DNA from 4 places in the Brevibacterium sp. FME17 genome. Region 4 is predicted to be linked to each of the others. Evidence: riboswitches for the same ligand, from Rfam matches in the RefSeq annotation. Region 4 holds a riboswitch; each other region holds the start of a gene.

Region 1 (7,037 bases), on a different contig from region 4:
TTCGAAGACCAGCCGCTGCTCGGAGTGGGATTGGGCGTCGGCATCGCTCTGACAATCACCGGTGTAGCCGAACTCACGCGCAGACTCCTGGCCAGGAGGAAAGCCCGAGCAGACGACGTTCGGACGGCACACCGAGGCGCGACAGATTGGACAGTCCCAGCCGTCGACGTGGCATCATGAAAGGGATGTCTCAAGCACTCGTGTGGTATGTCAGTTATGGGTCGAACATGCATCGTGACAGGCTCGCCTGTTACCTGCAGGGCGGCCGTCCCCCAGGTGCCTTCGTCACCTATCCCGGCGCGAGGAACACCGATCCGCCGTTGGCGGAGATGGGCATCGAACTTCCCGGATCCATCTACTTCGCCGGCAGCTCCACCGTGTGGGGCGGTGGAGGAATGGCCTTCTACGACCATCACGCACCGGGACCCACCCCGGCCAAGGCCTATCTCATCACCGCCGAACAGTTCGCCGATGTCGCCGATCAGGAGATGAATCGGCCACCCTCGGCGGCCAATCCGCTGGAGACGCTGGCCTCCGAACTTCCCGTCGGCTCCGCCCGCTCGGTGGGGCCGGGCAAGTACGAGACACTTCTGGTCCTCGACCGCAGAGATGCGATCCCGATGGTGACGTTCACCGCCCCGCACGGATCTGATGCGGTCCCCCACACCATCCCCAATGACCCGTACGTGACGATGCTGCGCCTCGGCGCCGAAGAGGTCAGTGCTGTCGCAGAGATGCCCCAGCTCGCAACTGCACAAGTGTGAGGTCGAGCAGGGGCGTCGGGACACCGAGGCCAGCCGCCGTGCTCGCGAGGTGTCCGAGGATGTGCTCGGTTTCACTGGGCAGACCCGAGGTCACGTCACGGTAGAGCGATGAGGTGAACGCCGACCCTTCGGCGGTGAGCATAGACAGTGTCATGTCCCTGGCCTTGGCCGAAACAGGGTGTCCGCCCGCGGCCGCCACGGCCTCGAGTTCATCAACGATCCTCACGATGTGGGCGTGGCCACCAGCGGCCATGATCGCTCCGACCGGGGCTCGGAACAGGCAGGTGACGACTCCCGCTGCTGCGATGAAGATCCATTTCTCCCATAGCGCGGATGTTATGTCGTCCAGGATCTGCAGTTTGTAGCCGGGAACGTCAAGCGCCTGGGCAATGGTCTCCGGAACGACTCCCCCGTCGAGGTCGCCGATAGTCATGACGGCCAGATCTGTCATCTGGTGGATGGCTCCGTCCTTGATCGTCCCGACGATCTTGACCAGACCGCCCAGCACCTGTCCGGGGAACTCCTCGACCAGCCGGTCGATCTGAGCCATGCCGTTGAGGAACGGAATGATCATCGTGTGCTCGCCGACGGCGGGCCTGATGTCGTTGAGGATCGGTTCCAGGCCGTTGGCCTTGACTGCGACGATCACCAGGTCGAAGGGGGCCTGGTCGGTGCCGTCTGCGGCGAGTTCTGCCGCAGTGAGGACGGGAATGTGATTCGTCCGGTCTTCTCCGGGGGCGACGAAGCGCAGCCCATCGGCGCGTATCATCTCTGCCCGCGCGGCGCGGACCAGGAGTGTCACGTCGCGGTCTGCTTCGAACAGGCGGGTGCCGAATGCTCCACCGGTCGCGCCGGCTCCGGCGATGAGTATCTTCACTGCGTGTTCTCCCATGTCAGTTGGATTCCTTCGTTTTCATACTGCTGGCCTTCTCCCTGCTGGCCCTCACAGTGCTGGCCTCAACCGGCTGGGTTTCACAGTGCCTGCTTGAGTTCCGCGGCTGCGGCCGCAGGGTCGTCTGCCGCGGTCACCGCACGCACGACGACGGCGCGCCGCGCACCTGCAGCTTTAACCTCGTCGAGGCGCTGGCCTGCCGAGATCCCGCCGATCGCGAACCAGGGTTTGGTGGCGATGGAGGCGAGCGCACGCAGGGGGTCAGTGCCGATGGCGGGTCTGCCGGGTTTGGTTGGGGTCTCCCATACGGGGCCCAGACAGAAATAGTCGATCTCGGGGTCCGCCTCGGCGGCCTCGGCATGCGTAATCGAATGGGTCGATCGCCCCAGGATCACATCCGGGCCGAGGACCGCGCGGGCCTGGTCGCTGGTGAGGTCCCCTTGCCCGACGTGGAAGACATCGGCTCCCACGAGGAGAGCCACATCCGCACGGTCATTGACGGAGAACAGTTTCCCGTGACGGTGGGCTGCCTCCCTGAGCACTTCGAGTGCTGCGATCTCGGCGCGTGCCTCGAGGCCTTTGTCGCGCAGTTGGATGATGTCGACACCACCGGCATAGGCGGTGTCGAGGAATTCGGGGAGGTCCCCCTGGGCGCTGCGGGAATCGGTGCAGACATAGAGGCTGGCTTCGCGAAGTCGCTCCAGTCGTGCGGCTCTGTCTGCGGTCTTGTCTGTGTCTCGGACTGCGGCGTCCATTGTCATATCTGCGACCATGCTCCTAGAGTAGAGGAGTTCGCGGGAGCCTCATAAAGAGGCTGAGAGGGCTTTGTGCCGACCGTTCAACCTGATGCGGGTCATGCCGCCGGAGGGAGAAGCACGTGCACGTCGTCATTGTGGGAGCCGGAATCATCGGCTTGTCCACTGCTTGGAAGCTGCGTTGTCGCGGCGTTGGCGTGACCATCGTCGATCCGGATCCCGCCATGGGTGCCTCCCATGCTGCGGCCGGAATGTTGGCCCCGGCCGCCGAGGTGGTGTGGGGTCAGTCTCCCCTATATCCGCTCATGCGTGCCTCAGCAGACCTCTACCCAGGTTTCGCCGCCGATCTCGCTGCAGCCTCGGGTCATGAGCTGGGGTATTCGAGCGCCGAGACGTTCGTCTGTGCCGGTGACCGCGCCGATCTCGCCTCCCTGCGTGAACTCGTCGATCTGCAGACCACCGCCGGATTCGACGTCTCCCTCATCACCGGATCCCGGGCCCGCGAGCTGGAACCGTCCCTGGCACCGGGGGTATGTGGTGCGGTGATGATCCCCGGAGATCATTCGATCGATCCCCGGCGCGTTACCGGTGCACTGCTCGCGGTGCTGCGTGACGATATCGTTCGTGTCCGCGTCGACGCCCTGATCACCGAAGCCGGCCAGACACTCGGAGTGGAACTCGAGGATGGGACGAGGCTGCGCGCCGATCAGGTCGTCGTGGCCGCGGGCAGCGCTTGCAATGACATCTCGGGCGTTCCCCCACTGCCGCTGCGCCAGGTGTGGGGTGAGGTGATCAGGCTCCGTGCGCCTCAGGCCCTGGCCCCGCTGCTGACTCGCACGATCCGTGGTCTGGTCAAGGCCCGCCCCGTCTACATCGTGCCTCGTCTCGACGGTGAACTCGTCCTCGGGGCCACGAGCCGTGAGGACGGGCGGTCAGGGACCAACGCCGGTGGCGTCCACCAGCTGCTCCGAGATGCCGAACGCCTCGCCCCGGCCATCCTCGAGGCCGAGATCACCGATATCACCACCCGCGCCCGGCCGGGCTCACCCGATGATGTGCCGATCATCGGACGCATCGACCCCGGCTGTGTCATCTCCACCGGGTTCTTCCGCCACGGGATCCTCCTCGCCCCACTGGGTGCCGAACTCAGCGCCGACCTCGTGTGTGAGCGCGCACCCCAGTCTGGGCCTCCCGGGGTACTGACCGTAGTGGGACCAGAACGCTTTCACTCATCAACCACCATCCGGCAACCAGCAGGGAGTCATCCATGACCGACACGATCACCATCACGCTCAACGGCGAGCGCCATGCACTCGCCGGACCTACCACCGCCAGAGACCTCGTCTCCAGCATCGTCGACAAGGAACTCACCGCCGAGGGCATTCCCGTCGACGGCAGCCGCCTGGGCATCGCCGTCGCCGTCGACGGTGAAGTCATCCGGCGCGGACAGTGGTCGGACTTCACTCTGCGCGAGGGCCATGGAGTCGACATCGTCACCGCGGTACAGGGAGGCTGACATGACCTGGAGCGTTGACGACGTGACTCTGAACTCCCGACTCGTCATGGGCACCGGTGGCGCCAGTTCGCTGAGCATCCTCGAACAGGCCCTGGACGCGTCGGGCACCGAGCTGACGACCGTGGCTCTGCGCCGCTATGACGGACAAGCCCGCGACTCGGTGTTCGCCTTGCTGCAGCGCCTGGGTATTCGCATCCTGCCCAACACTGCCGGATGCTATACCGCCCGGGATGCTGTGCTGACGGCCCAGTTGGCTCGGGAGGCGCTCGAGACGAACTGGGTGAAGCTTGAGGTCATCGCCGATGAGGAGACTCTGCTGCCCGATCCGGTGGAACTGTTCCGTGCCGCGGAGGAACTAGTTCTCGATGGCTTCACGGTCTTTGCCTATACGAACGACGATCCAGCCTTGGCCAAGCGGCTCGAGGATGCTGGGGTGGCCGTGGTCATGCCTGCTGGGGCTCCGATCGGCAGCGGGCTGGGTATCCTCAACCCCCACAACATCGAGACGATCGTCAGCCGTGCCCAGGTGCCCGTGATCCTCGACGCTGGGATCGGCACCGCCTCCGATGCTGCTTTGGCGATGGAGCTCGGCTGCACCGCCGTCCTCCTGGCCTCAGCCGTCACCCGGGCCCACGATGCCACCGCCATGGCGCGAGCGATGTCCCTGGCTGTGGAGTCCGGGCTCCTCGCCGCTCATGCCGGTCGCATCCCGAAACGACCATTGGCCTTCGCCTCGTCGACATTCGACGGGATGGTGACCCCGGCATGAGCGTGGCGAGCAATCCGGGCCCACTCGTCGAACCGGTCGATTGTCTGAGCCCACGGGAACTCGACCGCTACGCCAGGCATCTGAGCCTGCCGGGAATCAGTGTGCTGGGACAGCGGAGGCTTCGGGCCGCTTCGGCGCTGGTCATCGGTGCGGGTGGACTGGGGGCACCTATCCTGCATTACCTGGCCGCGGCCGGGATCGGGTCGATCACGGTCATCGATGACGATGTGGTCGAAGCCTCGAATCTGCAGCGTCAGGTCCTTCACCGCGATGCCGATATCGGGCGAGTCAAGGTCGCTTCCGCCCGTGATGCCCTGCTGCGTCTTGATCCGGAACTTGTGGTCCACACGATGTGTGAGCGGCTGCGTCCTGAGAATGCTCTCGAGCTCTTCTCCTCCCACGACCTGGTCCTCGACGGTGCAGACAATTTTGCGACCCGATACCTGTCCAATGATGCCGCCGAGCTCACCGGCACACCGCTGATATGGGGCACGATCTTTCGCTTCTCGGGGCAGGTCAGCACCTTCGTCCCCGGGCAGGGGCCGATGCTGCGTGACCTGTTTCCAGACATCCCCGAGGCCGACTCCGTGCCCAACTGTGCCGAGGGCGGTGTGCTCGGGGTCCTGTGCGGCACCGTCGGTTCGGCCATGGCCACGGAGGCCGTGAAACTCATCTGCGGAATCGGCACACCGCTGATCGGGCGCCTTCTGCGCTATGACGCTCTGGAGTCCGATTACTCCACACTTCGGTTCTCACCGGATCCTGATCGTCCGCCGGTCACCGACCTAGCCGAGGTGGCCGTTGCCTGCGCTGCTGCCCGTCCGGGACCCGATGGTCGGGATCCGGACCGGGCGGAGGAGATCAGCGTCGACGAATACCGGGCTCACTCCTCGGGTGTTCTTCTCATCGATGTGCGTGCTGACTGGGAGCGGGAGATCGCGGCCATCCCCGGCTCCGTTCACCTGCCGCTGGGCATGCTGCAGATCGAGGGGTGGAGTGCGGTGGAGACAATCGCTGGCCACCCGCCAGTCGACATCGTCATCCATTGCAAGTCGGGGGCTCGCTCCGGCCAAGCCGTGCAGCTCCTCCATGATTCGGCACCGGGTTCCGTGCGCCTGCGGTCTCTGGCAGGCGGCATCGATGCCTGGTCAGCCTCGGGGCAGGAGACGGTTCAGTCGACGGACCAGACCATGGCGCCCGGCGCTCATCACATGTGAGTGCATCCTCTTTGCCACGGGACGCAGCAGGCGAATGGGCATGCGCCGAGTCGTGACACACCACACGGAGCTGATCGTTGTGATCGGGCCCATCTGCTCCAACGTCCACTCCCCGATCCCTCTCAGGTCACCGCTGGCGAAGAACTTCACGAAGTTCGGCGGGTCGGTGTCCTTAAGTTCGATGCCGAAGCTCAATGTCACACCGATCGGACTGTTGACCTGGATGTCGGCACGGCTTCCGGATGCGGTCCCCTCATCGACGGGCACCGCCACTGGCAGGCCCGGCCACCATTGCGGCCACGACTCAATATCGGAGAGCACGGACCACACATCGGCCACAGAGGCATTGACCCTCCACTGGTTCTCAAAGTGGAAGGGCGCTGACTCTCCGGCATACGATTGCACGTGCCGATGAGTATGTTGCTCGTGTGCATGGGTCATGGGTCTCCCGATTATTGTGAGTCGGCGGGTGCCGACTCAACCGTTCTGACTCGACGGTAGTGTGGAATGCGTGAATGAGGAAAGTTTCATCAGCTCCCGTCGGCCCTCGCCCTTAGGTGGACGAAAGCCGACGAAGGACGACCTCGCTGAGTTCGCCAATGACAGTCCCGACGCCATCGATGATGTTCTGCCCAAACATCCGGGTGAACTGTCGATGCTCATCGTCGGAATCAATCCTGGTCTGTGGACGGCCGCAGTCAATGCGCCCTTCGCTCGACCGGGCAACCGCTTCTGGCCGTCTCTGCATCAGGCAGGTCTGACTGATCACCTCGTCGATGCTTCCCTGGGACTCGCTGTAGAAGACGAGGCTCAGCTGCTGGCCCGCGGCATCGGCATCACCAACCTCGTCGGACGGGCCACTGCCCGGGCGGATGAGCTGGACAGGCAGGAACTGCGAGACGGTGCGGCCAGGCTTGTTCACCGCCTCGATGAAATCCGCCCCCGAGCCGTTGCGGTCGCTGGGATCACCTCATTCCGGATCGGATATTCACAACCCACGGCCCACCTGGGGCCACAGGACACGTCCCTCATCGAGGGGTGGCCTGAAGACATCGCGCTGCATGTCGTGCCCCAGCCCAGCGGACTCAATGCCCACTACCAGGTTCCGGACTTGGCGCGGATCT
Region 2 (7,037 bases), on a different contig from region 4:
GTCGAGGAAGCGAGTCTGTTCGGCACCGGTGAGGACGCCTTCGGACAGGGTCTTGAACTTCTCGACGTAGTTCGCGCGGGCGAAGGGACGAGCACCGAAGGGGTGCGCGTCGGCCACTGCGATCTCGTCGACGAGAGTCGAACCGTCTTCGAATTCGATCTCCACGCGGCCGCCGAAGGCCTTCTCATTGGGATCGATCGAGTGGTAGCGGCGAGTCCATTCCTTGTCTTCGGTGGTCTCGATCTTGTGCCACAGCTGGACCGTTTCGGGACGTCCGGCACGCTCGGGAGCGTAGGAGTGCTCGTGGTGCCAGCCCTGGTCTTCCATAGCCACAGCGAAGATGTACATGATCGAGTGGTCAAGGGTCTCGCGGCTGGCCTTGGGATCCATCTTCTGCGGATCGTTCGCGCCGGTGCCGATGACGTTGTGCGTGTGGTGCGAGGTGTGGATGACGATGCGCTTGATCTTGCTCAGATCCTCGATCTCGCCACCGAGCTTGCGGGCGAGGTCGATGAGCGCCTGCGCCTGGTACTCGGCCGAGTGCTCCTTGGTGTAGGTGTCGAGGATCGCGCGCTTGGCTTCGCCTGCACCTGGCAGAGGGATGGTGTATCGAGCCTCGGGTCCGGAGAGGATCCAGGCGATGAAGCCGTCTTCACCTTCGTAGATCGGGTTGGGTGCGCCCTCACCGCGCATGGCACGGTCGACTGATTCGACAGCCATCTTGCCGGCGAATGCGGGGGCGTGTGCCTTCCACGACGAGATCTCGCCCTTGCGGGACTGACGGGTCGCGGTGGTCACGTGCAGCGCCTGCTGGATCGCCTGGAAGGTGACCTCGGTGTCGAGGCCGAGCATGGCGCCGATACCGGCAGCCGCAGATGGGCCGAGGTGGGCGACGTGGTCGATCTTGTGCTCGTGCAGGCACATTCCCTTGACCAGGTCGACCTGGATCTCGTATCCGGTCGCGATGCCGTTGATGAGGTCCTTGCCGCTGATGCCCTTGTGCTGGGCGACTGCGAGAACCGGTGGAATGTTGTCGCCGGGGTGTGAGTACTCGGCGGCGAGGAAGGTGTCATGGAAGTCGAGTTCACGAACGGCGACTCCATTGGCCCAGGCTGCCCATTCCGGGGAGAAGTGCTCACCCAGGGGCAGACCGAAGACGGTGGCACCAGGTGAGTACGGGTGGGTCTGCGCCTGTTCGCGTGCGTGCAGCGGAGCCGAGCGGCGCACCGAGGCTGCGGCCACCGAGGCGTTGTCGATGACGCGGTTGATCACCATTTCGGTGACCTCTGAATCCACTGGAGTCGGGTCTGATGCGACCTCGGCGATCTTCCAGGCGAGTTGGTCTTCGCGAGCCAGGTTCTCTGAGCTCTTGTGCGTACGGACTTCATGATTGATCATGGTTAACCCCTTCAAACATCCTTGACCGTTCAGGTCTGTCAGTGGCTGACACAACTGTAGGCTACGTCACTTCACTGTCACGGTCTGGCCAGAATTTTATCTCGACATCAAGATACTTTACCCGACTCCAACGAAGAACCACCACCCGGTCCCACCCATCGGAACTCTCGAGCGCGCCGGTGAACTGTGACACAATTGAGCCATGACGCGCACTGCTCTGGACTTCGACGAGAACTGGTTCGATGATGCCGAGTTCGCTCAGCTGCGACGGCGACTGCCCATCCCCTATGTCAACGCGATCCCTGTCCGGGTGGGCGAGTCCGGAGACGTCGAACGGATCGGGCTGCTGCTGCGCAGCCTGGACGACGGAACCCTGGGCCGAGAGGTCGTCGGCGGACGCATTCGCTTTCATGAGAGCATCCGTGCGGCGCTGATGCGCCACGCGGAGAACGACCTCGGCCCGATGGCGCTGCCGGTGATTCCGCCCGCGATCGCACCCTTCCACATCGCCGAGTACTTCCCCACCGAGGGATCCTCGCTCCTCCACGACCCTCGCCAACATGCGATCTCGATGTGCTTCATCCTCGAAGTCCGCGGTGAGTGCACTCCCCGCGCCGATGCACTGAGCCTCGACTGGCTGACCCCGGAAGAGACTCTGCGCTCCGATATCGTCGGCGAGATGTGCCACGGACAGGAGCACATCCTCCGCTACGCGCTTGCCCATATGGGCTTCGCGATCTGAGGCTTTCCTCTACATTCCGTAGAAGAATCTTGGTAGAATAGTCCTGACCAGAACGGTTCTGATGATCGGGGCCATCGTCCTCGTCAGGGTAGCGTCGGCCCCCTTTGGGAGGTCTGCTATGACTGCCGAGAAGCTCTCACCTGAACAGACATCGACGAAACTCGGAATCCTCGTCGGATACGACGGCTCAGAACTCGCCGTACGCGCACTCGAATACGGAGCAGCCGAAGCCGCCCGCCGCCGCATCGCGCTCACCGTGGTCTCCGCCTACACCGTGCCCACGATGATCTATCCGAACATTGCGTCCATGCCAGAGCACAATGAGCTCGAAGCTGCGCACCGAGGAGTCGAGAAGACCCTCACCGAGGCGGCCGAGCAGCTGAGCGCCCACCCGGGCCCTGTCTCCTACCGCGCCCAAGAAGGCGATGCCGCCGGCGTCCTGCGAGACCTGAGCGCTCACGCCCGGACGGTTGTCGTGGGGTCACGCGGTCGCGGCGGGTTCATGGGACGGATCCTCGGTTCGGTGTCCACGGCTCTGCCCGCGCACTCGCACTGCCCGACGATAGTCATTCCCGGCCACCACTCAGATTCGAATTCAGGTGCGGTCGTCGTCGCCGTCGATGGCTCCGAGTTCGGCCGGATGGCCATGTTCAGCGCAGCCGAGGTGGCTGCTTCACGAGGAGCAGCCCTCGAGATCGTCTCCGTCCTGCCCTCTGGAGATGAATGGCTCTACTGGTATCCCGAGCTCGAGCTGAGCTCCGAGGTCACCGGCCGAAGAAGATTGGAGCTCGAGACCGCGCTTGAGACCGAGGTCGCGACGGTGACACAGCAGTTCACCGATCTGCGAGTGAGTGCAACGGTGCCGACCGGAGATCCTGCAGAGGTGCTCGGCGAAGCCTCGCGGACCGCGCAGCTGACCGTCCTGGGCACTCGCGGCCGCGGAGCAATCCGAAGCGCCATTCTGGGTTCCACCTCACGCAGAGTCCTCCACCATGCCGAGGGTCCGGTCATGGTCGTCCCGAGCTGAGTCCCGTCCTACCTGCTGTACAGTGGTTGCCACGACAGGGGAGCGCCGAAATGGGTGCTGAGAGTGCAGATGAAGCTGCAGACCCTCGAACCTGATGCGGCTAGCACCGCCGAAGGAAGTCGAGACTCTTCTACCCCTCCTTGATATGAGGAGGCACAATGCCAGAAACTACCGCGCCGCAATCCACTGCGAAGACCGCACGAGCCTATTCCCAAGCACCGGCGTCGAAGCAGTGGAGGGTCGTCGACTACGTCGTCACCGCTGTGCTCGGAATCGGCGTCGGACTCATCTTCTGGGTCTTGGCCCTGAGTTGGAAGGTCCTCGAACTCGGGTTCCAGGCCTTTCCACCCTCGATCGGCCTCATCGCCGGCCTGTGGGTTCTCGCCGGTCCGCTGGCCGGGGCCATCATCCGCAAACCAGGTGCCGCCCTTCTGTGCGAGCTGATCGCCGCCATCGTCGAAGCGGTCCTCGGTTCCCACTTCGGAGCTACCGTCCTGCTCTCCGGGCTCGTCCAGGGCCTCGGCGCCGAGCTCATCTTCGCCGCCTTCGGCTATCGGAAGTTCAATCTGTGGGTCACGAGCCTGGCCGGATTGCTGGCGGCCGCGTTCATGTCGGTGAGCGAGAACATCATGTACAACGCCGAATGGCAGTTCGGCTTCCAGGCGGCCTACACAGTGTGCGCAATCATCTCCGGCGTCGTCATCTCCGGCATCGGCGCGTGGTTCGCCTACCGTGCGATCGCGAAGACCGGGGCACTGTCCTCCTTCGCCTCCGGCCGCCTGCGCTGATGGCTCTGCCGATTCGCGCCCAGGGGTTTTCGTGGCGCCATGCAGATCGTGACGAACCTGCGGTGGGCCCGCTCGATCTGAGCATCGATGCGGGTGAGAAGGTGCTTCTGCTCGGTCCCTCCGGGGCCGGCAAGACCACTCTCTTACATGCGATCGCCGGGGTTCTGCCTGCCGAGTCCGGTGAGGCCACCGGCCAGCTGCGCATCGGTGACCGGCCACCCGACCCTCGCCGAGGTGATGCCGGGCTGGTTCTGCAGGATCCCGATTCGCAGGTGATCTTCTCCCGCGTCGGTGACGATGTCGCCTTCGGCATGGAGAATCTGGGGCTGCCCGCTGATGTCATCGAAGACCGGATCTCCACTTCGCTGGCGGCCATGGGCCTCGATCTGCCCCACGACCATCCCACCGCGGCCCTGTCCGGAGGTCAGAAGCAGCGGCTGGCGCTGGCCGGAATCCATGCCATGGCACCGCAGGTGATCATCCTCGACGAGCCGACTGCGAACATCGATCCGGACTCGGCCGTCTCCGTTCGTGATGCTGTCCTCGGCACCCAGGCGGCCACCTCGGCGACGATGATCATCGTCGAACACCGGGTCGATCTGTGGCTCGATCATGTGGACACCGTGATCGTCCTGGGCCCAGATGGTCTGCTCACACAAGGCCCGCCGAGGCTGGTCTTCGGTGATCCGGAACTCGCAGAGGCGCTGATTGAGTGTGGAATCTGGGTGCCTGGGCGTGCGGGACCGTTGCGCACCGAATCCAGGCCGGACGGCGACCTCGTCCTCAGGACCGAACGACTCGACGTTGCTCGTCCGCGGGCGAAGGCTGCGGCCGCGGCTGGCCTCGATCTGTCCATCCGTACAGGTGAAGCAGTGGGCATCATCGGCGCCAATGGTGCCGGAAAATCAACGCTGGCACTGACCCTGGCCGGCCTCATTCCCGAGTTCGGTGGCGAGGTCAATGCGTTGGGTTCCCTACGCTCCGGGGCCAAGCATGCCAGGCCCTTCCGCTGGCCCTCAGCATTCCTGGCTCCTCGCATTGGGATGGTGTTCCAGGAGCCTGAGCATCAGTTCCTGCGCTCCAGCGTCGCCGAGGAGCTGGCGCTGGGTCCGCGTCTGGCCGGATGGTCAGCGGTCCAGGTTGAGGAGCGTGTCGCCGAACTGCTGCAGGCGCTGGGCCTTGAAAGTCTCGCTGATGCACATCCGCAGGGGCTCTCCGGTGGTGAGAAGCGGCGACTGTCGGTGGCGGCGATGATGGCTCCCCGCCCGCAGCTGCTCATCGTCGACGAGCCGACCTTCGGTCAGGACGCCCTGACCTGGGCAGGGCTGGTCGGGCAGTTCCTCGATGTCCTCGCACGCGGATCAACGGTGGTCGCCATCAGTCACGATCATGCCTTCCTCGAAGCGATCGGGGCCAGACGCGTCGTCCTCGGCGGTGCTCAGCGCAAGAAGCAGACATCCGGAGCTGGAGACACCCAGGAGGGGCGAGAGAATTGAGTGCACCAACACCGTCACCAGTCGCAGTTCATGATCCGGATCAGCTCATTCCGCTTGTGCGCAGGACGGCGCTGGTCAGGTGCAATCCGCTGACGAAGATCGCTGTGGCGCTCATCCTCATGGTCGGGACTCTGCTGAGCATCGATGTGGTCTCGGCGGGAGTCGTCCTCGGATTCTGCCTGTTTGCGCTGCCGGCGACGGGGCTCGATCTGCGGGCTGCTCTCAAACGACTGTGGTTCCTGCCTCTCGGTGCGCTGTTGGCCGCGTGGGGTACGGCGATCTTGGCGGAGAAGACTGGTGAGGTGGTCATCGACGTCGGTCCGATCCTGATGACAACTGGCTCGTTGGAGGCTGCCACAGCGATCTTCCTGCGCGCCCTGGCTCTGGCGATTCCACTGATCGTGCTCGCCTCGACCATCGATCCCCGTGACTTAGCGGATGCGCTAGTCCAGCGGCTGCGTCTGCCCGAGGTGGTTGTCGTCTCGGTGCTGGCAGCCAGCAGACTGCTCGGTCTGCTCGTCAGCGAATGGCAGACCCTGGCGATGGCCAGACGGGCCAGGGGCATTGCCGGCGGTTCGATCGTCCGGCGCACGCGCAGTCTGTTCGCCGGCATCTTCGTGCTGCTGGTGCAGTCGATTCGTCGCGGCACCACCTTGGCGATGGCGATGGAGGGCCGTGCGTTCGGCCGTCCTGGGCGGACCTGGCGTCGAGCGTCGACCTTCGGCTCCGATGACCGTCTGGCGGTGGTGGTGTCTCTGGCAGTCTGTGCTCTTGCCATCGTGGCTGCCCACATGCTCGGAACCTGGAACCCGATCGTCGGCGGGAACTAGATCTGGGAGAGAAGACCCTTCAGGTCTGACCGCCATTCCTCGAGCCTCTCGGCGCTGGGGAGTTTGGAGACGGTGAGGACGAGGAGTGTTCTGTTCTCGTCTTTCCGTTCGGCCGCTGCCTCGAACTTGGTCCCGTCCTCGAGGTCCGCCCGCCAGAAGGAGCGCTTCGGCGTCTTCGAAGTCCGGGCCTCACCGTCGAGGGCCAGGCCTGCCAATGTTCCCTCATCGATGAGGAAGGCGAATCGGGTGATGACGTCATCACGCTGACCGGTCACGGTGCGAGAGACCGCGACGTCGAAGGTGCCGTCGGCCCGCTGGCCGGGCACTCGCCTGCCGATCTCCTGTTCAAAGGCGACGACCGCGCCCTGAACCCACCAGCCGTGTTTCTCTACGACTCCATCGAACTGCGGGTAGAGGGCGTCGGCGAGTTCCTTGTGACTCGCCGACGCCCCTCCGGCCGCTTCGAGCCGGGCTCTGGTCTCCGCCCAGGGCTCACCGAGGGCCTGCTCGATTGCCGCCACATTCATCGCTTTGGTCGCCATGAGTGAAGTCTAAGCAACCGCGCCATGAAGCAACAGGGTCGACGCGTTTGCAGGCTGGCTGGCTGCGGGTGGGCCAGGTCAGTCGATCTGCAGTTCACCCATCTCGTCCCAGCCTTCGCCGTCGATCTTGCGGGAGATGATCTTCGGCGTCGACGCCAGATGCGGGCGCATGGCCTCGAGGCCGGCGGCGAAATGATCGCTCTTGACGTGAGGC
Region 3 (7,037 bases), on a different contig from region 4:
AGACGAGCCCGGTGGCGATGTCGCCGCCGATGTAGTTCTGGTTGTGACCAGCCATCTCTGAAGCCGGGATGGAGTTGTACGTGACGATCGTGTCGCGGAAGCCGGGTGCGAAGCGTTCGATCTGGTTGATGATGTATTCGGCCGGGTCGAGTGGGCAGTCGAAGGGGACGTGGGCATATGTCCACAGTGGGCGTAGGCCGTCCACCTCACGCGCTGGGTCGAAGACGGTCGGGTCGGAGACCAAACTGACCGGGTGGGCTGGCATGCGCCCGGCGATCACATCCGCCTCGGCTGCGGCCATCTGTGCCCGGGTTCCGCCCACATGGATGGTGCCGGCGCGGTTGATATTAGGGTCGGCCCAGGGCACGGGTCCGTTGAGGACGAAGTCCACCTTGGCTGCGGCGTTGCCCTGCTTGAAGGACCGCAGCGACTTGGCGACCTTGGCCGGGATGAGGCCGGAGAAGATCTGTGCCGCGTTCAAGGCGGAGGTGTCGAGGAGATAGGACCGGGCAGCCGGCATATCGGAGACATGATCGATGCGCGCGTTCGTCGTCACAGACCCGCCGTGGGCTTCGAGGTCGGCAACCATGGCGTTGATGATCGCCTGCGAACCGCCCACAGGCGACGGCCATCCGGCGGCGTGGGCGACGGTCGAGAGCATGGTGGCCGTGGCAGCTGTGCCCATGGCCGGCAGTCCGCCGATCGCGTGCGCGGCGACACCGGTGAACAGGGACTGGGAGGTCTCATGTGAGAGCGGAATGTTCCAGGCCGGGCTGGCCTGGGACAGCAGCCGCAGCCCGAATCTCATCACATTGGCGATGCCGGGAACATCGCGCAGCGTCTCCGGAATGGAGCGTTTGTCACCGAGGGACAACCAGATCGCATCATCGACGCGTTCGAGCAGCGGGGCGAAGAAGCGCCGCCATTCGGGTCCGGCCGCGCCGAGGTGGTCGACCGTTGTATCGAGATCGTGGAATGCCAGCGCGGCGGGCTGATTGTCCAGAGGCTGAGCGTAGGAGACCTCCGGAGTGGTGAACTCGAGGCCCCGGGAGCGCAGGTCGAAGTCGACGAAGAAGGGGCTCGAGATCGCCAAGGGATGCACGGCCGAGCAGATGTCATGGGTGATGCCAGGGGCCAGGCCCAGGTCGAGGGTGCGTGCGCCGCCGCCGATGGTGGACTGGGCTTCATAGACCTCCACAGACAGGCCCGCCCGAGCCATGGTGACCGCGGCGGCCATGCCATTGGGCCCGGATCCGACGACAACCGCATCTACCTGGGGATTGCTCATGGGTTCATTCTAGGGGAGAGGACTGACACGACCAGGGCGAGGACCGGCATGAGCAGGGGCGAGCGGTGGACTTTCTCTTGCATCGAACATCCCAGGTACCCCCATGGCTCGCCAAGCTTTCAGGCGTAGCCTCAAAGTACATCGCGAGTTGCGCAGACGGCGTCGACGGTGATCAGGATCGAAGGTGATCGGCGATGAGCACATTGAACATACGGGAGCGTCGGGGGACGCTGCCGACTCGGCTGGTGAAGACAGCCGGCTTCTTCCTCGCTTTCAGCATGGTGGCATTCGCCGCTGTGAATATTCTGGCGAACATGTTCCAGCACACTTTCGTCATGATCGTCGAAACGGTGATTGTCGGAGTGCCATTCCTCATCGCAGTAGGCTGCGCCGTCGCTGCGATCGTTGCGAAGATCGTCAAGCACAATCAGCATGCCCCTGTGTGAGGCAGATGGTGCGTTGCCTGCCCCTTTCTAGTTCTCGGCTACTGAGTTATCGGTGGCCCTGCTCGTGCGGCAAGGCGGGGGTGTGCCAGATCCTCGTTGTCGAGGACCCATGTCGCCATCTCCCACGGCGAGCATTGTGCGAAATAGAGCCGCTGCCCGCCGACATAGCGATGGTTGGACTCTGCCTCGGGATCAGGATCGTACTGCCCGGAAAAGCGCTCGTTCCCGCGCGGAACAGAGACCGCGAAAGGTACCTGCACCCAAATGCTGGCGTCCCACAACTCACGGAGCTCAGGCCGATGGAGGAAGATGCCATCCACGAGAAGGACGCAATCCTGTGGCAAGTCGAGACTGGAATGTGCACTCTCGATACTGGCATCGGCAACAACATCCCAAACGGCTGTGACAACAGGCAGCCCCTGCTTGAACGCAGTCGCGACTGACCGCTTGAGCGCTGGGTAGTCGTAGGAGTCACGGTAGAACGACTCGGGTCCTCGCCCCCTCGCATACCGGGTCGAACGTGGGTGATGGAAGCCGTCGATGCTCAGCGAAGCAACAGAGCGGAGCCCATCCTGGGCAGCCAGCCGAACAAGCTCCCCGGCGAGAACGGTCTTGCCCGCTCCGTCGACCCCGTCGACGGCGATGAGGCTCCGCCCACCAGAATTGATCTCGCGGATCTGTGCAAGCAGCTGCCGCAGAACCGCACGACGGGTACTCACCTGGTGCCGCCCTCAGTCGAGCACATGGGCCTCCTCGAAGAACGCCAACTCCACATCAACCGTCCGCTGCCAGAGGCGCGCCAGCCGGGCCCGGGCCGTGGCGGATTCAGCCTCGTCGCCGGTGGGAAACACCCTCTCAAGTTCGTCGACGAGGAACTGCACCCAGGCACGGAAGTCCACACCATGATGCAGCTCGATCCATCCGGTGTGAACGTGGCGACGGGGCATCGGCTGCTCGCGCTCGCCCCAGTCGAGGTAGAGCCATTCGGCGATGACGAGCACGACGAGCAGGTCCGGGTAAGAGGCAGAAACGACCGCGTCATACATGATGGTGCGAAACCGCGCGGTCGGATCGGTCAGCACCGGATCGTCGTATTCATCGGCACTGGCACCCACCTCGGCGAAGGCCCGAAGGAAGTAGGAATTCTCATCTGCTTCGAGGAATCCGAGCTGTTTGGAAAACCGGAGTTTGGGGCCGATGCCATCGGCGTGGGCGACGCAGGCGCCGAGCATCGACAGGAACGATTCGAAGAACTGATAGTCCTGAATCAGATACTTCTTCATCACGGAATCGTCGAGGGTCCCGGCGAACAGTTCCTTAACGAACCTGTGCCCGACCGCGGCGTCCCAGGTGGGAGCGGTCGCCGCTCTCAATGTCGCCACCGGCCCGCCTGGGTTCAGGTGAATACTGGTGCTGGTCTGCTGTGGGACGTCGTTCATCCTTGTCATCTCTCACTTCCTCCGCCGGTGCTCACCGGATCAGGTTCGAAGGGTCTGCTTGCGCACTCTCAGCACCGGTCTCGTCGGCGCTCCCCTGTGGTGTTTCGAGCCTAGCACCGGCGAAGCACCTGTGCCCTTCACCGTGACACCGGTGGCGCGTAGACTTCCAGCATGGCAATCGCAAAGCAGCCCGTCGTCGTTCTCGACGCCCCTGACGCACGCGAACTCGCGGAGTTCTACGGTCAACTCCTCGACTGGCAGGTCAGAGTCGATGACGACGGCACCTGGGCAGAGATCACATCAGATTCCTGGCCGCCGATCTGCTTCCAGCAGGTCGAGGACTATCACGCCCCCAGCTGGCCGAGCCAGGCCCACCCACAGCAGATGCACCTCGACGTCGTCGTCGATGACCTTGATGTCGCCGAGGCAGCAGTGGTCGAACTCGGTGCAGGGAAGGCAGTTGACCAGCCAGGCGAGACCTTCCGCGTCTTCCTCGACCCGGCAGGTCACCCGTTCTGCATCGTTCTGAACTGAGGTTGTCACCAGGGTGGGCCGCCCCTGGGTGCGCTCGCCCTCTGGGTGTTTCAGACCCTGAGGAGACAGCACCGGCTCAGGTCGCTTCGGTCTCCTGGTTGAGCTCTTCTGCCAAGTCCTCGGCCTCTTCCTCCGAAGCCGCCGACGGAGTCGATCCCCACAGCGGACGACCATTGCTCTCTTCCACGAAATGGATCGCAACGAGTCCGATGATTCCCGCGGCCACGAGGTAGATCGCCGGCCACATGAGGAAGCCGGTGGCGCTGATGAGGCTGGTCATCACGACCGAGGTGGTGCCGCCGAACAGTGAGATCGAGATGTTGAAGGCGATCGCCAGCGCACCTGCTCGCACCATCGTCGGGAACAGGGAAGGCAGCGTCGAGGGCATCGTCGCGCTGAAGCAGATGAGGCTGAGCCCCATGATCAGCAGACCGAGGAACACGATGATGTCGCTATGACCGCGGATGAGCATCAGAGACGGGAATGAGAGCACGATGAGTGAGATCGATCCCGCGCGCACAACTGCCTTGCGGCCCACCCGATCAGAGACCTTGCCGATGACCGGAATCAGTCCGAGACAGACCGCCATAACGAGGATCTGCAGAATCTGGGACGTGAGTTCTGAGACCCCGCCGCTGCCCTGAATGTCTTGGACCATCGGGAAGTAGAGGGGAATGAATGAGGTCAACATGTAGTTCGTGACGTTCCACGCCAGGACCAGACCGCAGCAGGCCAGAAGGTTGGGCCACAGCGCGAAGATCTTCTTGAACTCGCCCTTCGTGCGGTTGCTGGATTCTTCCTGTTCGGAGAGCTTCTCCATCTCTTTGTATGCCGGGGTGTCGGCGAGTTTCGTCCGCAGGTAGACGCCGACGAAACCCAACGGCAGGGCGACGAAGAAGGGAATGCGCCAGCCCCAGGTCTCCAGGAAGCCTGTGGTGGATACGGCCTGCATGATCGTGGCAACCAGAGCGCCGAGGACGTAGCCGGTGAAGGTACCGACCTCGAGCAGGCTGCCGAGGAATCCTCGGCGCCGATCCGGTGCGTATTCGGCGATGAACGTCATCGCGTTGCTGTACTCGCCGCCGGTGGAGAATCCCTGCAGGAGTCGGCAGGCAAGCAGAAGGAAAGGCGCCCACAGACCGATCGTCGCATAGTCAGGGATCACGCCGATGAGGAAGGTGCCGGCTGCCATCATGATCATCGTCATCGCCAGGACCTTGTTGCGGCCGATCCTGTCCGCCAAGGGGCCGAAGAACATTCCGCCGAGCGGGCGGACAAGGAAGGCGACTGCAAAGAGCCCGGCCACGATGACATGGCCGATGGGGCCGGAGTCCTTGGGGAGGAAGATGCCCTCGATGACGACGGCGAGGTAGCCATAGACGCCGAAGTCGTACCACTCGGTGACGTTTCCGATCGCTGCTGCTCCGATGGCACGTTTCGTGACATCGGGTTTCGTCACGGTGATCTCTTCTGGGCGCCAGCGCTTGCGGACGTTGTCTGGTCCGAACATGTTTTTCCCTTCCGATTGCCGGGGGAGAGACACACGAGAACTGCTGTTCAGGGCACTTGAGAATCACGCGGAGGAAACCCCGGCGTGCCTCTCTTCTGTATGGGTGATGTTTCCGCTGTATCTGTTCGCAACCCGATCGTTATGGGCAAAACGCACGTTCCAAGGCTAGTCCTCTGCGCTCACTTGGCAAGTGGTGCGCCGCGACTACAGTGATCACATGCGCGTGATCACTTCATTCGACGACCTCGAACCGGTTCCCTGGGCCAATGGCGCGGGGGAGACGACCGAGCTCGTCTCGCTCACCGATTCGCAGGTCCTGACACCGGCCCTTCGGCGCTGGCGCCTGAGCATCGCGCGTCTGGACCGTCCGGCTGAGTTCTCGCTTCTGCCCGGCATGGCGCGCACCTTTCTTCCCACCGGCGCCGAGGTGGTCCTTGAGATCGACGGTCACAGGCACCCGGTGACGCCGGCCGAGCCCGCACTATTCCGTGGTGAGCAGAAGGTGTCCCTCGTCGGATTGGGCACCCCGTGCTTCGCGCTCAATCTTATGGTCGAGATGAACAAGAGGCTCGGCTCAGGTCAGCGTGGACTGGAGCTGTCGACGCGATTCACCGGCACCGGGCTGTTCGCAGTGACCTTGGATTCGGTCCCCGGGTACCCGAGATTCCAGTTGCTGGAGCTCGAGGAATCGGACGTTCTTCCGGACCACCTCGGCGTGGCCGTCCTGCACTGAGGCACAGGTCGTCGCAGACACCGAATCCGGACCTGCGAATATCATGCGAAGCGCATGTCCTGTGCGTCACATTGACCATCATCGTTGCAGGTCAGAGGCCTTGGGGCGACTTCCTGTTCACAGTGTTGTCCCAGCTTCTACGGGGGTGGGTCAGGAACTCCGGAAATCGACGGACGATACTGGACTCAGGGACCAGTCATCGGAGGAACTTTGGGGTCGAATCAGAATGAGTCAAGCAGATTGAATGGGCACGACGGATCAGCGTCCGATCACGACGGATCAGCAAAAGATCACCACAGATCAACCTCCGGAGTCGGTGATTCCGAGATGATCGTGCAGGCATCTCAGACCCTGCCTCTGATCACCGAAGAACTTGCAGCCGCCCACGCCGAGAATGCTCATTCGACACCGACGACGACCCCGCATGTGACCACACCGGTGATGCCGCCGAATCCCATCCGACGCGAAGAGTCGCCGGCGTCGGCGACTCGGATGAGGCAGGAGGACACAGCTGCCGTCGGCACACCTGCGACGGCAGCAGACGCAACCGCGACGGTCGTGAACGACACTGCTGATCACGGTGACTCGACGGCGAAGAACGACGTGGTCGAGAAGAAGGAGAAGAACGAAGGCAGGGTCTCAGCGACCCAGCTTCTCGCCGGTGCGGCGGCCGCGGCCACCTCATCGGTCATCGGCGGACAGTTGGGCGTCGCCGGAACCGTCGTCGGCGCGGGCGTCGCGAGCATCATCACCGGGCTAGCTGTGACGCTCTACACCAGCAGCCTCGACAAGGGCAAAGAGAAGATCAAGGAAGTCGGCTCGAAGCTCGCCCCAGCGGTCAAGGCGAAATCGCCTGGCGCCAAGACGCAGCGATCCGCCGCGGTAGGCGACCAGGCCTCAGGAGCTCTTCGGGCTACCAGCACCTTCGGTCATCTGAGCGATGAAACGGCCGCTGACAGAAGTGACGCAGGTGCGCCAGATTCCGGCTCGCCTGATGCCGATACAGCAGCCGCTGAATCGGAGACAGAAGGCAGTGACGCCAAGTCATGGTGGCAGAAGCTGCGTCGCAAACGGGTGCTCTACCCGG
Region 4 (7,037 bases):
ACCTGTGGTCTCTGTATCGAGGTCGGCCATGGCTTCCCCGCGTGCCCATCTACCAAGCACCATCCGGACCACACCAGATCGCCTGGCTCGAACGAGGATTCGCGCAATTGGCTTCAACTGAACTCGATTGGAACGAGAAGCTGGCGGCGCTCACTCTGCTCAGCGGCTTCGTCCGTCAGTCAGCACTGCTCCAGGACGAGCTGAAGGAAGGACGGGAGCCCGGCCAGGCTCAATCTGAGAGTGAGCGCGAATACGGACAGGCCCTCTTCCGCGTCGTCGCCTCAGCGCAGTTCCCGTACACCTCGGCCATGTTGGCTTCTGGGGCTGTGGGAAGCGACTCCAACTCAGGTGGCGAGTCTGACCCGGACTTCGTGGATGGTCTCGAACTCATCCTCGATGGCCTCGCTGTGCGCATCGCCAACGCCTCGGCCTGACGCCGGGGTTGGTGACATCGTCCTGCCCTGTAAGTCCTGATCGCCGAACATTGTGCGTTCTTCCGTCGGCCAGCGGTTATCATCATTCCTATCGGTCGCCTCCGCGCAGACCGCAAGCGGTCCGTAGGATTCCCGACTCAAAGGTGTGGTCATGGCGAAGCAGAACGATCGGCCGACCCTGGCCACGGTCGCTTCGCGTGCAGGAGTCAGCATCAAAACGGCATCTCGGGTGCTCAACGGCGAAAAGCATGTGGCCAAGTCCACCGCCGAAAAGGTCGAGGATGCCGCCGCCGAACTCGGATTCCGCCTCAATTCCACAGCCAGGCGCCTGCGCGCCGGTGGCCGGTCACCCTATATCGGCGTGGTCATGAGCGACGGGCATGACCCGTTCCAGGCTCGTCTCTTCACCCTATTGGAAGCCGAGCTGAGCACGGTCGGACTGCGCCCGGTCGTGACGGTCACCGCCGACGACGCCGACCGTGAACGCGGCTTCCTCAAAGAGTGCCTGGCCAATGACATGACCGGAATCTGTGTCATCCGATCCCACCCTGACGCCGCACTGTTCTACACCGATGCGGTGTCGGCTGACATGCAGATCGTGTCCTTCGACCCCTCGACAGCTGGACCCGGGGTCGAGCTCATCGCCGGTGATGAGGAGCTCGCCGGCCGTCTGGCCGCCACTCAACTTCTCAAACACGGACACATCAGTCTCGGCGTCGTCGGCGACCATTCGACCAGCCCCATCGCCACCGCCAGGCTCGCCGGAATCCAATCGGCCTTCGCCGGACGCTCGGATATCGGGTGGCGTGCCTACATGAGGGAAGACGCCCACGATCTGGCCAGCGCGAAGAACGTCGTCGCCGCGTGGTTAGGATCGCGCAGCGCCCCCAGCGGACTTATCACCTTGTCCGCGACCCTGACCCAGGGGGCCATCGATGCCTGCCGGCGACTCGATGAGTGGCCGGCGCTGGTTGGCATCGACGATTTCCCGACTGCAGGGCTGTTGGACGTGACCGTCATCGACCGTGACGTGCGGTCCATGGCAGCCGAGGCGGTCCGGCGCCTGCAGGATTCGGCCCACGTCGAGACTGGAAGTGATCCATATCGAGGTTCGATCCAGGTTCCTGTGCATGTGATCGCCCGCGGCAGCGGCGAAGAGTCTCCGGGCAAGTGAGGCTGTCGGGAGTTACTCCGCGGAGGTACTTCGCGTGTCGTCTGCGGGCACTCTCCGGGGACGCTCAGGACATAATTTTTCGACGAAACAGTTGACACCGGGCACCGATCGGCGAATTATATTGATCAGCCTGACAACGTTGTCAGAAAGATTGAAAGGTTCACGATGAGGCACAACCTGCAGTCCCGTAAGAAGTTCGCCGTCCTCGGCGCCTCGGTTGCTATCGGCGCTCTTGCGCTCAGCGGCTGTGGGAGTCAGAAGGGCCAAGGCAATGAGGAAAGCGGAGGCGGTTCCTCGAACGGAGACGGTGAAGTCACCATCGCACTGCTGCTCCCTGAGTCCAAGACCACTCGCTACGAATCCTTGGACAAGCCGAACTTCGAGAAGTACGTCAAGGAAGCCAATCCCGATGCGAAGGTCAAATACAGCAATGCCAACCAGGACGCGACCCAGCAGCAACAGCAGTTCGAAGCCGCAGTGACCGAAGGCGTCGACGCGATCGTCCTCGACCCGGTCGACGCTTCGGCCGTGTCTTCGGCTCTGTCGAAGGCCAAAGCCAAGAAGATCCCGGTAATCGCATACGACCGGTTCTTCAAAGACGCGGACTACTACACCTCGTTCGACAACAAGAAGATCGGCAACCTCCAGGGACAAGCCGTCCTCGACGGACTCAAGGCCGAAGACAAGGACCCGAAGTCGGGTCCGGTCTGGATGGTCAACGGTGATCCTAAGGACCCGAACGCCGCTGACTTCAAGGCCGGCGCCGAGGAGACCCTGAAGAAGGGCGGTGCTGACATCACCGAAAGCCACGATGCCCTTGACTGGGACCCGGGAGACGCCCGCCAATGGGTCGAAGGTCAGCTGCAGACTGCCGACAAGGACCCGATCGCCATCTACTCAGCCAACGACGGCACCGCCGGCGGAGTCATCGCCGCCACGAAGAAGGCCAAAGTCAAGCCTGTCATCACAGGACAGGACGCTGAAGTCGACGGCCTGCAGAACATCCTCAGAGGCGATCAGTACGCCACGATCTACAAGGCGATCCCACCCCAGGCCGAGTTCGCTGCGAAAGCAGCAGTCGCGCTGGCAGGCGGCGAGAAGCCAGAAGGGTCAACGACTTACAAAGACACACCGACGGACTTCGTCGAGGCCAAGGTCGTCACAAAAGACAATGTGAAGGACATCGTCGGTGATCAGATCAAGGCTGAAGACATCTGCACCGGAGACGTGAAGAAGCTCTGCAGCGACTACGGCGTCAAGTAGAAATCGGCGAGTAGGAACATATGAATTCTCAACCCAACGATCCGGCGCCCGCGCAGCAGCGGGTGCCGGAGCCCGGCGCCGATCCAGTCCTCGAGCTGCGCGGGATCAACAAACGATTCGGTGCGGTCCAGGCGCTGACCGATATCAACCTCACCATCGGCCGCGGCGAGGTCGTCGGACTCGTCGGCGACAACGGCGCCGGCAAGTCGACTCTTATCAAGGTCATTGCCGGAGTCCATGGCTGCGACGAAGGTGAGATCATCATGAACGGGATCTCTCAGAAGTTCGCGTCGCCGAAGGATGCACAAACGGCCGGTGTCGCCACGGTTTTCCAGGATCTTTCCCTGTGCGAAAATCTCGACGTGGTGGCCAACCTCTTCCTCGGACACGAGGCTACACGCGGTGGTGTCCTCGACGAGGTGGCCATGGAGGCGAAATCTTGGGAGCTGTTGCGCAGTCTCTCGGCGAAAATACCAAGCGTGAGGGTGCCCATCGCTGCGCTCTCCGGCGGACAACGTCAGACTGTTGCGATCGCCAGGTCCCTCCTCGGCGATCCTTCGATCGTGATGCTGGACGAGCCGACGGCAGCGCTCGGCGTCGCGCAGACTGCGGAGGTCCTCAATCTCATCGAGCGTCTGCGTGAACGAGACCTCGGGGTGCTGTTGGTCAGTCACAACATGGCTGATGTTCAGGCTGTGGCTGACCGTGTACACGTGCTGCGCCTGGGCAAGGATGCCGGTGACTTCCCCGGTGACGAACGCACGGACGTGCTTGTGGCAGCGATCACCGGTGCCAGCGACAATGTCGTGACCCAAAGGGCCACGCGAAGAGGAGAGCGCCGATGACCCGCAACTCATTCATCACGGACTCTCGGCTTTCGCACGAGGGATTCTTCTCGACCTTCCTACGACGCGTCAAGGAGGGCCAACTCGGTTCGCTTCCGGTGATCATTGCCCTTGTCGTCATCATCATCGTGTTCCAATCAGCGAACGACAAGTTCCTCTCTCCCGCCAACCTCGTCAATCTCTCATCAACGGTTGCCTACATTGCGATTCTCGCTCTGGGCATCAACTTGATTCTGTTGCTTGGCGAGATCGATCTGTCATTGGCGCAGTTGGGTGGGCTCGCAGCGTCACTGCTGGGAGTCCTTGTCGTCAGACAAGGAGTTCCGCCTCTGATCGCACTCGTCATCATGCTGGTGTTGGGTCTGGTTGTCGGAGCGATCCAGGGGTGGTTCTTTGCGGTGGTCGGCATCCCGGCCTTCGTTGTCACCCTGGCTGGATTGTTGGCTTTCACCGGACTGACTCTGACGACGCTGGGTGTGCAGAAGAATCTGTCGATGTCTGGTACATTCGCCTTTGACTTTGCGAACTTCTACTTTCCGGCGATTTGGGCTTATGTGTTCGGCGCAGTCGCGGTGATCGGCTTCGGAGCAGGTATCGTCTCGTCGAAACTGCGTCGCCAAGCGGCAGGACTCGACAACCCTAGCTGGACCTCGGTGACAGTGCGCATCGTGCTGCTGGCAGTGATCGTGTTTGGCTTCCTCATCCTCGTCAACCAGGACTTCGGCCTTGTGTTGCCCTTCTTGCTCATGCTGGTCATTGCGATTTCCATTGACCTAGTACTGCGCAAAACCCGCTACGGAAGATCGATCTACGCTGTCGGCGGCAAGGTCGAGGCAGCCAGGCGTGCAGGCATCCAGGTGACGTGGGTGAGAATCAGCGTTTTCATGGCCGCCGGTACCCTCGCAGCTCTTTTCGGCTTCATCAAGGCAGGTGTCAACTCGAACGCGGGTTCGACGTTGGTGACCACGCAGGATCTGCTCAATGCGATCGCTGCGGCAGTCATCGGCGGCACCTCGTTGTTCGGTGGACGCGGCACAGCCTGGGCTGCAGTGCTCGGTGCACTGGTCGTCGGTGCGATCAACAACGGTCTCTATCTCATCGGCTTCAACTCCGATGCCCAGCTGATCATCACCGCACTCGTCCTTCTCGCTGCTGTTGTCATCGATGCCCTCAGCCGCCGCGGACAGAGGTACGTAGGACGAGGTTGATGCCACCCGCACCGAGCGGACCACTTAGCATTGACCGGCGACGTTACAAAGTCGCCGGTCAATGCTAAGTGGTCCGCTCGATGAGTCTTCGTTGGGTAGACCCAGTTGCAGGGAGGCGGGGCGAGCATTCCAGCTCGCTCCGCCTCTGTCGTGCTGATACAGTCGAAGCCAATGACATGGGGTGCCTCGTGAACATGAAGCGCGGCTGAGAGAACACCCATCGAACCTGATCTGGGCCATACTAGCGAAGGGATCGTCATGGTTGACTTCGACCTGCGTTCTGCGCACGAGCATATGCGTGCGAGCAATCCACTTATCCAATGCATCACGAACACCGTCGTGCAGCAATTCAGCGCCAACGTGCTTCTGGCCATCGGCGCCGCACCGGCGATGCTCGACCACGAGGCCGATGCTGCACAGTTCACGCGCATCGCCAGCGGACTGCTGGTCAACTTCGGAACCGCCACGAACCAGCAGTTCCTTGCCGCCGATGCCGCCATCGACGCAGCCAACGAAGACTCCAAGCCGTGGGTTCTTGACCCGGTGAGCATCGGAGCCGTCGATTTTCGGACCACCCGAATCCGCCGTGCCGCAGCCTCGGGACCTACCGCGATTCGCGGAAACGCCTCCGAGATCGCGGCCTTGGCCGGAGTCGGGGTGGGCGGTCGAGGCGTCGACTCCACCGACGAAGTTGATGCTGTGATTCCTGCCGCTGCCGAACTGGCGCGGTCGACCGGAGCCATCGTCGCGGTCTCAGGACCCAGGGACGCGATCGTCGCCCATATCGACGGAGTCGATCATGTCGCCCGCCTCGACGGGGGCCACTCTTATATGCCGCTGGTCATCGGCACCGGGTGTTCACTCGGCGCAGTCACCGCCGCGTACCTCGTCGGAGCAACGACCGCCTCGGCGAGGTTCGATGCTGTGATCGCCGCCCATGCGCACTTCAAGGTTGCCGGTGAAAGAGCTGCAACTGGTGCCAAGGGCCCCGGCAGCTATTCGGTGAACTTCCTCGACGCGCTGTACACGCTCGACGCGAAGCAGCTGGCGGGCGCACAGATCGAGGCCGACACCTTTGAAGGATCACAGTCATGAGCGAAGCCAGCTACGAAGCCAACTACGAAGCCAGCTACGAAGCAAACTCCCGTCTGGCGGGCATCGACACTCGGCTCTACCTCGTCACCGACTCGGTTCAGTGCCGGGAGGCCGGACGCAGTGTCGCTGAAACCGTCCGCGAGGCAGTTGCCGGGGGAGTCGGGATCGTTCAGGTCCGGGACAAGGACATCGACGATGACGCCTTCTACACCCTGGCACGCGAGGTCATCGCCGCCGTCGGCAGCGCAACAGCCGATACAAACCGTCGCGTACCCGTCGTCCTCAATGACCGCGTCGCCGTCGCCCAACGGCTCCTTGCCGAGGGCGTGCACGTCGACATCCACGTCGGGCAATCAGACACACCTGTCGAGGAAGTGCGCGAACTCGTCGGTCCAGAAACCCTCATCGGGCTCTCCGCGGCCAACGGTGCCGAATTCTCTGCTGCCCGGGAATCGGGAGTCGTCGACCTCGTCGGAATCGGGCCCGTCTACGACACCACGACGAAGACCGACGCACCCGACGGGATCGGTCCCGACCGCCTCAGCGAGCTTGTGGATCTGGCAGGGTTGCCTGCTGTTGCCATCGGTGGGATCAGCACCGCGCGTGCTGCCGAATTGCGAGGTCGGGGCCTGATCGGTATCTGCGTGGTCTCCGCGATCTGCCGTGCCCAGGACCCACGTGCCGCGGCAAGGCAGCTTCTCGCAGAATTCGGCGATGGCCAGGCGGAGGCAACTCAGTGACCACCCGACCACCCATTGCGCTGTCCATTGCCGGCACCGACCCCAGCGGGGGAGCCGGCATCCACGCAGACCTCAAGACCTTCACAGCTCGCGGGGTGCTGGGCACCACTGCAATCACCGCGCTCGTCGCGCAGAACACCCACGGTGTCTCCCAGGTCTACGGAATCGACGATGCCTTCGTCTCTGACCAGCTCGACAGCGTATTGAATGACATGCCCGTCGACGCCACCAAATCGGGGATGCTCGGCTCACGCTCACTTGTGGAACTCGTGGTCGCA

What was found. A riboswitch is a leader RNA that binds a small molecule or an ion and turns the genes downstream of it on or off. The one in region 4 is predicted to bind thiamine pyrophosphate.
Region 1: linked by a shared signal. The riboswitch ahead of thiO (glycine oxidase ThiO) and the one ahead of thiM (hydroxyethylthiazole kinase) in region 4 are both predicted to bind thiamine pyrophosphate.
Region 2: linked by a shared signal. The riboswitch ahead of INT40_RS05995 (ECF transporter S component) and the one ahead of thiM (hydroxyethylthiazole kinase) in region 4 are both predicted to bind thiamine pyrophosphate.
Region 3: linked by a shared signal. The riboswitch ahead of INT40_RS14130 (TenA family protein) and the one ahead of thiM (hydroxyethylthiazole kinase) in region 4 are both predicted to bind thiamine pyrophosphate.

Annotation. Positions count from the first base shown of each region.
Region 1 is NZ_JABUYD010000002.1:25,211-32,247, forward strand. Features, by position in the region: gene INT40_RS02040 (DedA family protein) at 1-180, shown strand, start outside; gene INT40_RS02045 (histone deacetylase) at 186-764, shown strand; gene INT40_RS02050 (ketopantoate reductase family protein) at 718-1,656, opposite strand; gene thiE (thiamine phosphate synthase) at 1,737-2,417, opposite strand; TPP riboswitch at 2,441-2,543, shown strand; gene thiO (glycine oxidase ThiO) at 2,534-3,682, shown strand; gene thiS (sulfur carrier protein ThiS) at 3,679-3,927, shown strand; gene INT40_RS02070 (thiazole synthase) at 3,929-4,696, shown strand; gene INT40_RS02075 (ThiF family adenylyltransferase) at 4,693-5,913, shown strand; gene INT40_RS02080 (SRPBCC family protein) at 5,845-6,354, opposite strand; gene INT40_RS02085 (mismatch-specific DNA-glycosylase) at 6,425-7,037, shown strand, end outside.
Region 2 is NZ_JABUYD010000004.1:156,932-163,968, forward strand. Features, by position in the region: gene INT40_RS05980 (MmgE/PrpD family protein) at 1-1,398, opposite strand, end outside; gene INT40_RS05985 (DUF4916 domain-containing protein) at 1,601-2,140, shown strand; gene INT40_RS05990 (universal stress protein) at 2,259-3,167, shown strand; TPP riboswitch at 3,194-3,302, shown strand; gene INT40_RS05995 (ECF transporter S component) at 3,326-3,955, shown strand; gene INT40_RS06000 (ABC transporter ATP-binding protein) at 3,955-5,451, shown strand; gene INT40_RS06005 (energy-coupling factor transporter transmembrane component T family protein) at 5,448-6,281, shown strand; gene INT40_RS06010 (hypothetical protein) at 6,278-6,823, opposite strand; gene INT40_RS06015 (putative quinol monooxygenase) at 6,902-7,037, opposite strand, start outside.
Region 3 is NZ_JABUYD010000016.1:6,663-13,699, forward strand. Features, by position in the region: gene INT40_RS14115 (phytoene desaturase family protein) at 1-1,288, opposite strand, end outside; gene INT40_RS14120 (hypothetical protein) at 1,483-1,734, shown strand; gene INT40_RS14125 (uridine kinase) at 1,773-2,453, opposite strand; gene INT40_RS14130 (TenA family protein) at 2,466-3,182, opposite strand; TPP riboswitch at 3,173-3,279, opposite strand; gene INT40_RS14135 (VOC family protein) at 3,345-3,707, shown strand; gene INT40_RS14140 (MFS transporter) at 3,784-5,217, opposite strand; gene INT40_RS14145 (HutD family protein) at 5,435-5,950, shown strand; gene INT40_RS14150 (hypothetical protein) at 6,278-7,037, shown strand, end outside.
Region 4 is NZ_JABUYD010000018.1:78,758-85,794, forward strand. Features, by position in the region: gene INT40_RS15270 (TetR/AcrR family transcriptional regulator) at 1-434, shown strand, start outside; gene INT40_RS15275 (LacI family DNA-binding transcriptional regulator) at 586-1,608, shown strand; gene INT40_RS15280 (substrate-binding domain-containing protein) at 1,774-2,871, shown strand; gene INT40_RS15285 (ATP-binding cassette domain-containing protein) at 2,892-3,716, shown strand; gene INT40_RS15290 (sugar ABC transporter permease) at 3,713-4,924, shown strand; TPP riboswitch at 5,092-5,195, shown strand; gene thiM (hydroxyethylthiazole kinase) at 5,183-6,019, shown strand; gene thiE (thiamine phosphate synthase) at 6,016-6,759, shown strand; gene thiD (bifunctional hydroxymethylpyrimidine kinase/phosphomethylpyrimidine kinase) at 6,756-7,037, shown strand, end outside.